One region of the Bacillus sp. JJ1562 genome, then DNA from elsewhere that is predicted to be linked to it. Evidence: riboswitches for the same ligand, from Rfam matches in the RefSeq annotation. Region 1 holds a riboswitch; the other holds the start of a gene.

Region 1 (6,279 bases):
TTGATCTGCTTTTGCTATTTCAAATGTTTTTGTCGGGGTTTCTTTCAGAAATTCTTCGAAAAAGGCTCTTTTGGCATCATTCGGCTCCTCAATTTTTCCGTCCAAAACTTGAATCATACCGTTTGGTCCACTTACGGGAAGTAGTAATTTACCATTCTCACTTTCTTCTAAAAATAAAAGGAACACACCATCTTTGTCCTGGAATTCCTCTGCCCAACCTTCATCATAATGGTCAATACCCACAGTTAACTGGCTTGAAACATCCCCTTTATACACACTGCTAACCTTAAATTCTCTTCCTTGAAAAACAGACTCACCGCGTTTTGCTTTGCTGGAAAAATCATATTGACCCATCACAATAACTTCCGCACGATCAAGTACCTGCTGTGGTTCTAATTCCGGCCAGCTTGTAGCTGAAACACTGATGATTACTAAAGATAAAAATAAACAGGTTAACAAAACTACTCGAGCTAAAATGCGCATGTGGCACCCCTTTTTATTAAATAGACGTTTATCAGCCCAATTAGTTTCATTTACCTGATTCTAAATAACTTGGCTAAAGAACCACAAGAACCGTCCCTATGGTTCCTATGATTCTAGAAAGACCTTGACGATTTCATTGAACTTTTCATCATGCTCCCAAAACATCATGTGGCCTCCAAGGACCTTTACTTGGGATTCGGGTGTTAATTGGTTTGTATATTTTTCGGCAATCTCAGCCCAGTGCTCTGCGACAATCGTTAAGGTAGGAACAGTTTTACTTGCCTTTTTTGCTTCCTCTCGGTAATCAGAAAACATACCTGAGGCAAATAAATTACCTGCGATGTAATATGGTGTTTTTAATGATTGCTCTACTAGCCAGGTTAGCTCTTCGTTCTCAAGCTCTCTTTGCACCATAACTTGAGTGATATAGCTTGTTATGAACTCCCGCTGTCCTGCTGAATTTCGTAAATAACTATTGTAGATTGCTGCAATATCATCTAGCTTCCCTTCAACCCAATCATCATTGACTGATAAGGATTTAGGTGGCATATCCACAAATATCAAGGATTTAATAGTATCAAAACCATTTTGCTTCACATACTCCCAAGCTGTTAAACAACCAAACGACCAGCCTACAAGAGTTGCATTTTTTACATCTAATGCTTGGAGAACAGATGCTAAATCAGATCCGTGTGTGACATAATCGTTTCCATGTAGAGATATAGTCGATCTTCCATGACTCCTTGGATCAATCACGATCACCCGATTCGTTTTTGAAAAATATTCAATTTGTTTCGAAAAAACCTCAGTAGTGAATGTAAAACCAGGGATGAAAACAATGGGTTCCCCTTCCCCAACATCCTGAACAAATAATTCGACCCCTGAATCGACTTCAATATATTTCCCATCAATCAAACTCATCATAATTCCCCCTTCATATAGCTTTTACACACTATATTCACCTTTTAATCTCTAAATTCCTCCAAAAAAAAAGAGATAAATAGAAAAGCCTCCGTTGATTCCGAAGGCTTTTCTAGTTTTAACCACGTTATTTTACTGTTAGTGCTGCAGTTTTTGAGTATTGCTTTCCAGGATGATGGGCAGGCAATTGGCTTCCTTGGCCAAATAGGCTATCTCTTAATGTGTCACCTTCATATTCTTTTCGCATTAGCCCTCTTTCTTGTAATACCGGCACAATAAGCTCTACGAAATCTTTAAAAGTTCCAGGAGTGATCGCGTAGGCAATGTTAAATCCATCTACTCCAGTCTCTTTCACCCAACTCTCCAAATCATCTGCAACCTGTTCTGGGCTTCCAACAGTTACAGGACCCAATCCTCCAATACCGGTATATTTTTTAATTTCATCGATCGTCCAATTTTTATCAGAATCAATTCTTGTAAAGTTTTCGACGGTTGATTGAATCGCATCATTTTTTACAAATTTTAGATTTTCATGTGGGCCATATTCTGAAAAATCGATTCCAGTCCAGCCTCCAAGAAGAGCCAGTGCTCCTTCATAGCTTACATGTTTTTGATATTCATTGAACTTTTCATATGCTTCTTCTTCAGTTCGCCCAACGATCGGAGTAATACAAGAAAGGATTTTTAATTCCTCTGGTGCCCTGCCAGCTTTTTTAGCCTCTTCACGCAGTTTCTTTACTGAATGTTTAGCCACGTTCTTAGTCGGTGCACCAATGAAGATTAATTCTGCATTTTTACCAGCGAAAGTCCGGCCCTTTGCGGAAGTTCCTGCTTGGTAAAGTACCGGCGTTCTTTGTGGGGACGGCTCACATAAATGTGCACCTGGAACTTTATAATACTTTCCTTCATGGTTGATGTCATGAACCTTACTTGGGTCTGCGAAAATCCGATTTTCTTTGTCTAGTAAAACAGCATCATCCTCCCAGCTACCTTCCCATAATTTATAGCACACTTGTAAATATTCTTCGGCAATGTCATAGCGCTCATCATGTTTAATTTGGTCTTCCAAGCCCATATTAACAGCGGCGCTTTTCAAGTAAGAAGTAACAATATTCCAGCCTACACGCCCCTTTGTAATATGATCCAGTGTAGACATCCTGCGAGCAAATGTATAAGGATGCTCATGTGTGACCGATGCAGTAACCCCGAAGCCTAAATGCTTTGTCACCGCAGACATTAATGGCACGATAAGTGATGGATCATTAACTGGCGTTTGAGCACCTTGACGGATAGCGGCATCTCTAGATCCTTGATACACATCATATGGCCCCAGTACATCTGCTAAGAAAATAGCATCGAATCTCCCCTTTTCTAATAGCTTCGCAAGCTCTATCCAATACTCACTATCTTTATAGCGATGGGATTGATCCTCTGGATGTGTCCACAAGCCAGGAGATTGATGCCCAACACAGTTCATATCAAATGCATTTAAATAAATTCTTTTCTTTGTCATAGTAATTAGCTCCTCTTTAATTAGTTTTTTAAAGCAAAATCTTTTTTCTGATTAACTGCTTCAATAAAGTAATAAAGCTCCTTTTTCAGTCTTTCTAAAACATTCACATCGATAATAGGGTTTACTACTTGTGTTTTATCGATTTGACAATCTTGGAAGTAAACTCCCTGTAAGCTTTGCCCTTTTAATGCAGCCAATAAAGGTTTGAGGCTGAAGTCAATCGCAAGTAGATGTGCTGGGCTTCCGCCTGTCATGATTGGTAAAACGGTTTTTCTTGCTAACACATCTTGGGGAAGCAAATCTATTACAGCTTTCAGAACTCCAGTGTACGCTGCCTTGTAAACCGGGGACCCTACAATCACTCCTTCTGCCCCTTGGATGAGTAACGTTAGATTTTTAAGGGCTGGACTATCAAAATTCAGATTAAATATGTCATCAGAAGGAATATCTCTTACGGATACATGCGTGACGGAAAACCCCTCATGTTTAAGCTTCTTTCCAGCGTATTGTAGAACCAAATCCGTTCTAGAACTTTCGGAAGGACTTCCTGATAAAATTACGATTTCACTCAATTTGATCATCCTTTCTGGTATTCTTGTAAATTTTTAAATCCATTTGTTAAGATCTCAGATGCTTTTTCCTAGAGGTCATTTGGAAACTTTCAACTCCCTTTCATAGAAAAAAGTGAATAAAAAAGGCATCTTTATCCAAAACGTCATGAATGAACGCTTTGAAAATAAAGATGCCTTTAGTCGTCTAATCGGCAAATTATTTAGTGTTTTGAGTAGATATGGGTTTTTGCAATGAAAAACGCTTCTTTTCTGTCGCATCAATTTGAGTGATTTCCCCATTGTGAACGGTAATCACAATAGAACCAAATTCAAGGTTCTCCAAGGTTGACAAAATATGTTTCACCTTTGATTCATCTAGCTTTGCCATTGTAATCCCCCTTTGTTAAAGGTTTGTATCAAATTATTGCCACTGGTTGACCAGTATGGCAATTTGATTATTTTGCCAAAATAAAAACCCTCTTCTAATAAGAAGAGGGCATACACGAATAGTTCAAGTACACTCTTCTTATCTTTCAAGCTTTACGCTTGCTGGAATTGGCACAGTACAATATGTCTGTTGCCGAGGTATCAACGGGCCAGTCCCTCCACCTCTCTGGATAAGAATAAATTGGTAATTAAGTTGTTGTTTGTTGTTATTAAATTACACTCAAAATTACTATCTGTCAATTACTTTATCAAAAAATTTTCAAAAAAGGGAACTTTTAGTCATTTAGTCATAGTGCAGACAAAATAGAACCAGTCAGTCCATATAATCAACTCCTTTGTAAAGATTGTAGTGAAAACTTAATTCAATGATGACAAGCATTGGAGCATAAGATAAAAAACACTTTTAATTGAAGGAGGTTTGTATGATGGATATTTTAGCGAAAATCAACTGTAAATTAAAAGGACATGTTTTTGAAGAAATAAAGAAGAGACCAGATGGATGGGGATATATTGCGACTTGGTTTATATGTGATCGATGTGGACATGAAAAAGTAGTCACGGAACGAGAGGATGACATTTAATTCAAATCATCATCCAACGGATTAGATTACATTACCTCAAAAAATAGAGCCAGACCCCATAAATTTAATACTTATGGGGTCTGGCCAATATACAGGGGACACTGTAACTGTCCCAATGTCCTATTTTCGCTTTCTTTTTTCCCAGTTGTTTTTTAGCTCGGGATTTGCGTGTGGGATGACATATGTTTCGATTACATGGTTTACAGGTTTTTCGTTTACTAGGTTGTATGTAGAAAGTTTTACTTTTTTATTATTTAGGGTTTGAACCATAATATATTTTAACGAAGCCCCACCCCAATAGATATCTTTAATTTCCCTGATTGGAATAGTTTTGTTTCCACCTTTGAATTTCCCATCTTCAACCGTGAATAAAGCCTTACCGCTCAGTAAAGCGGATAAAACCTTTAGTAGTATGCTTCCGCAAAAGAATGTACCGATAATACCAATGATGATTCCAAAAAAGCCTCTCAAAATACTTGTATTAGGTACAATGTAAAAGAGGATAAATAGAGAAGCAACGGTCATTAACCCACTAATAAAAACCATACAACCTGCCCATAGTGGCAGAAAGACCACTTCAACCCTATCATTCGTTATTTTTATATTATTTTCCATGCGTAAGCTCCTTTATTATTCCTCTAGGTACTTCTCTACCAAAGCTTTCGCTACTCTAATACCAGCCTCAGTAAAATAAATAGATTTAGATCGGATACTGCCACGAATAAAATCCTCATCATCTATTAATATTATAATGTTACCCTATCTGGCAAAGCTAGAGTGGATAAGCCCATTTTCGGAACAATCGAACCATTTTACAAGCAAAAGGGTTATTTTTAATTTTTTGAAATTTCTATGTTATTCCACTCAATTTTTCCCTTACAATCTTTTAACAAGGAATCTAATTATTCTTTACAATTACACAATACTGTTGAAATATTGCTAGGGTATCATCTTTATATCTGTCCAATCATTTTGGATTTTGATAGAAAATGAAATGTGGAGGCAATAAGATGAAGAATCATACAAAGCTTAAAATGTTCAGTAAAGTTCTTTTAGCTGGGTTTTTACTAGGTTCAGTAAGCCCAATAACGGGTAATCATGCACATGCAAAAATGGACATTCCGAATCCAGATGGGGTTAACAAAATTGCAGGCTATAGCATGGGTTATTCCAATGAAGATGGCGGCGTTGCTGAAATTGTTAAATATAATTCTGCCAATCAAAAGTTTTACGCTATTAATGGTCAGGGACAAACTATTGATATTGTCAGCCTTAAAGATTTAACCTCTACAGAAACAGTGCAAGAACTACAAAAAGAAAAATCTATTAATATTGCAGACGTCGTGAACTCCGATACTTTTGCATACGGAGACTTAACCAGCATCGATATTAATAGCTCAAAAGATATAATTGTTGCCGCCGTTCAAGATGCGGATTATACAAAGAACGGTAAAATTGTTGTCATGAATCCTGAGGGTGAAATTCAAAAAACGTTTGACGCAGGTGTTCAACCTGACATGGTTAAAATAACATCTAATGGAAAGTACATTTTATCAGCGAACGAAGGGGAACCACGTGAAGGTCTACAGGGGGATGACCCTGAAGGATCGATTACGATTGTTGAAACGACATCTGGAAAAGTTACACACCTTACTTTTGATGATACAAGTGTAATTGATGATGATGTTCATATTCGTAATAATGGTAAAAAAGAAGATGCTAGTAAGGATTTTGAACCTGAATACATTGCTGTTTCAAAAGATGGTAAAAAGGCATATGTATC
Region 2 (4,176 bases), on a different contig from region 1:
CGGGAATAGCTTGGATTGAGAAAGGAAATGAGCGAGGCAAGATATACCACGATATTGTAATGTCTGGTGACAGGAAGAAAATCGCGGGGATTGTGAATACATTGATGTGTAGAAAATATGAGGTGGAGATGACTGAAAAGAAATTAGGAGACCCTGACCGCAGGCTGCTCCTACATATACAAAATATATTGTACAAAGAGCTAGCCATTTCATTGGATACTACATTCGATGAAATAGCTAATCAGGTAGATAGAAACATTAAATATAAGATGAGTGAACTCTTATTAAGTAAGTAAAGTTAAGCTAAAGGAACAACGAGATGCAACAGGGATGGAGCATGTGGAAACAGAAATTCAATCATATGATGAGACGCAGTTTCAAGGATGTAAAATGGGAAATGGTCATGTTAGAAGCATGGTTATTTTTTATTACTTGGTATACATAAGATACGTTCAAACGTCAACCAGGTTGACATTTTGTGAAAATTGGAGTATGATGAATATAGTCAATTAAGTTGACAATCCGTTGATAGGAGACTGGTAAAATGTTTAATATTGGGGATTTAGTTATTTATTCAACAATGGGAATTTGTAAAATAGATGACATATGTGAAAAAACATATGCTGGTACGACTCGAAATTATTATATAATGCACCCAATTGAAGACGACACTTTAATTATCCAAAACCCAGTGGATAATGACCGAATCATGATGAAAAAAATCATCGGCCGAAACGAGGCAGAGGAGGTTTTAGAATCTTTCAAATTACCAGGAATTCAGTGGATTGAAAACGGAAATGAGCGTAACAGAAACTATTCTGATATTGTTTCATCGGGTGATAGAAGAGAAATTTCAAATATAATTAATACATTGATGTGTAAAAAATACGAACTTGAAATGGCTGATAAGAAAATAAGTGAACATGATCGAAAACTTCTTCTTCATAATCAAAAAATATTGTTCAAAGAGTTAGCCATAACGTTGGAGACAACAGTTGATGCAATATCGAAAAAGGTAAATACAATGATTAGTCAGAAAATGAGTAAATCCTCACCCCTTGAAATTGCGAAATTTATTAACTAACAAACTGGGCTATAATGGCTCTTTTTTTGATTTCTATATTTTAATTTACAGTGCATTTTTAAGAACAGTTTCCGAGTTGTGTTATAATAAAGTCCTATTACATAATAGGAGTATGCCGTATGACCGAAAGTCTTTTACACCAGCCGAGCTGGCGGATTATTGATCAATCTAGTCTAGGCTATCAATTTGATGCGTTACAATCGTTTGCGATAGATGACACACTTTGTGCGTTTGTGGGTAAAGGCGAATCACCAGCCACAGCGCGATCTTGGGTTCACCACCAGACCATTGTGCTTGGGATTCAGGATACGAAATTGCCTTTTCTTGAGGAAGGGATAGAGCTCCTCGAATCAATGGGCTATCGTGTGATCGTACGAAATTCGGGTGGGCTAGCAGTGGTGCTTGATGAAGGAGTACTAAACATTTCGCTAATTTTTCCTGAAACGGAAAAAGGAATTGATATCAATCGTGGCTACGATACAATGCTTGAGCTGATTCGAAAAATGTTTGAAGGCTATGAAGTTGATATCGTGGCACGCGAAGTTGTCGGATCGTATTGTCCTGGCAGCTATGATTTAAGTATAGATGGAAAAAAATTTGCGGGGATATCCCAACGCCGCCTTCGTAACGGAGTGGCTGTGCAAATTTATCTAGGTGTGACCGGAAGTGGTTCTGAACGAGCAGAAATAATCAGAAGATTTTACGAGATGGGGCTACAGGGGGCTGAAACGAAATTTGTCTACCCGGATGTGAAGCCGGAAACGATGGCTTCCTTGACAGAATTGATCGACCCTAACCTCACTGTACAAACCGTCATGCTACTATTACTTCAAACATTAAAAAAAGAAAGTGAGCACATCTTCGCTTCACAGCTTTCGGCAGAAGAAATGCCATTATTTGAACAAAACTTTTTACGAGTACTTAATCGGAATGAGAAGGCATTATAAAGGATCCAGGGGGGACGGTTCTCCTGGTTCCTTTTTTTTATGGGGGAACTTGGAGGGGGAGCGCGTAATTGCGCATGAATCATCCGGAAATGCGTTTTAAATAAGATAATTGCTTCATAGTCAATTGCATTTGCATCCTCGTACAAAAGGTATCTTACAACTTTTAAAAACTTTTCCATTATTAAAATATTTTTTATAATAAAAATATTGAATTTTGTTTTTTTGCGTGGTATGATTCTCGTCAAGTAAGTTAAATGAATATGATTGCTGTACTTTCTCTTATCAAGAGTAGGCGGAGGGATTTGGCCCGATGACGCCCAGCAACCGACCGTAATTCCATTGTGAAATGGGGCGAATTTTTTCGCCGGGTATTGACCCGCAAGGCACGGTGCTAATTCCAACAGAAGGATGATTCTTTCTGGTAGATAAGAGGTGCGAAGACTTTTGTATGCTTCAAGCCTCTTTCTGATAAGAAAGAGGCTTTTTAATTTTTTAAAAAAACCTCAAATAACAGGAGTGTGATGACTTCCAGCTTGAGTAGACAGATGTGAAAAATAAGATTACATACAAAATAGGGGGAGAAAAACAATGAAACTAACAAAACTATTATTTACTACATTATTAATTATCGCAGTATTAGTTGGCTGCCAACCGAAAGTAGCAGATGAAACAGCAAAAACTGATGGCGAAGAAGTAAAGAATTCAGATCATCCATTAGCAAACAAAAAAATCGCGTTAATCATGCAACAAAACTTAGGAACTTTTTCAGCGCAATATATTGAGGGTGTTGAAGAACAAGTGAAAAAGTTCGCAGGAGAAACAACCGTTTTTACATCTGAAGGAGACCTCGCTAAAATGGCGTCAAACGTTGATGCAGCAGTAAACCAAGGCTTTGATGCGATTTTAATTGACCATGGAACAAAGGAAGCTCTTCAAAGCTCTGTACAAAAAGCGGTCGACAAAGGAATCCCAGTCGTTGTGTTTGATGCAGAAGTGGAAGTTGACGGTGTAACTGTTCTTGAGCAAGGCGACCAGCAAATGGCACAAATGACCCTTGAAAAATTAGCGGAAGACGCTGGTGGTGAAGCAAATATCGTTAAAATTTGGGTTGCGGGCTTCGCGCCAATGGAGAGACGTCAGCTGGCATACCAAGAGTTTCTTGATAGCAACGATGGCATTAAAGAAATCGCAACATTTGGTGCAGCAACAGCAAACACTGCTCTTGATACACAAGCACAAATGGAAGCTCTATTAAAGCAGTATCCTGAGGAAGGTCAAATTACAGCGGTTTGGGCAGCATGGGATGAATTTGCGAAAGGTGCTGTTCGTGCCATCGAACAAGCAGGTCGTACAGATATTAAGGTTTACGGAATTGACATGAGTGATGAGGATTTACAAATGATTCAAGCAGATAACAGCCCATGGGTTGCGTCTGCAGCGGTTGATCCAAAAGATATCGGACGCATCCAAGTTCGTTTTGCCTATCAAAAACTAAACGGTAATGAAACACCTGAACGCGTAAAATTAGAGCCAGTTTTCGTAACAAAGGATGCACTTCCAGCGGAAAAAATCACAACTGCGGAGCTTGACCAGTACATTGAAGGCTGGGGTAAAAGCGAACAGGGCTACACAGACGAGTTGAAAAAGCTTGAGGCTGGTGAGTAAAAAAGAGGACCGCCCGTGGTCCTCTGTAAAGGAGGATATGTAGATGCCTTTACTTGAAATGAAGGAAATGACAAAAAGCTTTGGAAAGGTGATTGCTCTTGAGCAGGCTTCTTTTGAACTTGAAAGTGGTGAGGTTCATGCCTTACTTGGTGCAAATGGAGCAGGCAAAAGCACGCTGATGAAAATTCTATCGGGTGCTTACGAGCTTGACACAGGAGTAATTACCCTCGAAGGAGAGCCAATTGACATTCGTTCTCCGAAGGATGCGAAAACATACGGTATCCACTGTGTCTATCAAGAGGTTGACACTGTGATTGTACCGCAGCTTACCGTTGCCGAGAATATTTTACTTGATACTTTTTCGACCGAGAAAGGCTTGTTCATCAATAAAAGTAAGCTTCGAGAAAAAGCAGCCTCGATCTTAAAACTATTGAATGTAACGGATATTCCGATGACAAAGAAAGCGTTGGAACTGTCCCT

Evidence for each region. A riboswitch is a leader RNA that binds a small molecule or an ion and turns the genes downstream of it on or off. The one in region 1 is predicted to bind S-adenosylmethionine.
Region 2: it holds a riboswitch for S-adenosylmethionine, as region 1 does, so the genes downstream of both, V7097_RS00630 (sugar ABC transporter substrate-binding protein) here and V7097_RS05505 (YezD family protein) in region 1, are expected to answer to the same signal.

Annotation. Positions count from the first base shown of each region.
Region 1 covers NZ_JBALOQ010000008.1:2,313-8,591, reverse strand. Annotated here, with positions in the region: gene V7097_RS05525 (hypothetical protein) at 1-483, opposite strand, end outside; gene V7097_RS05520 (alpha/beta fold hydrolase) at 589-1,404, opposite strand; gene V7097_RS05515 (LLM class flavin-dependent oxidoreductase) at 1,532-2,917, opposite strand; gene ssuE (NADPH-dependent FMN reductase) at 2,938-3,498, opposite strand; gene V7097_RS05505 (YezD family protein) at 3,686-3,856, opposite strand; SAM riboswitch class I at 3,992-4,092, opposite strand; gene V7097_RS05500 (hypothetical protein) at 4,341-4,496, shown strand; gene V7097_RS05495 (DUF5381 family protein) at 4,617-5,111, opposite strand; gene V7097_RS26000 (DUF6429 family protein) at 5,127-5,237, opposite strand; gene V7097_RS05490 (choice-of-anchor I family protein) at 5,507-6,279, shown strand, end outside.
Region 2 covers NZ_JBALOQ010000002.1:116,560-120,735, forward strand. Annotated here, with positions in the region: gene V7097_RS00615 (CarD family transcriptional regulator) at 1-296, shown strand, start outside; gene V7097_RS00620 (CarD family transcriptional regulator) at 545-1,084, shown strand; gene V7097_RS00625 (lipoate--protein ligase family protein) at 1,204-2,031, shown strand; SAM riboswitch class I at 2,308-2,463, shown strand; gene V7097_RS00630 (sugar ABC transporter substrate-binding protein) at 2,620-3,696, shown strand; gene V7097_RS00635 (sugar ABC transporter ATP-binding protein) at 3,740-4,176, shown strand, end outside.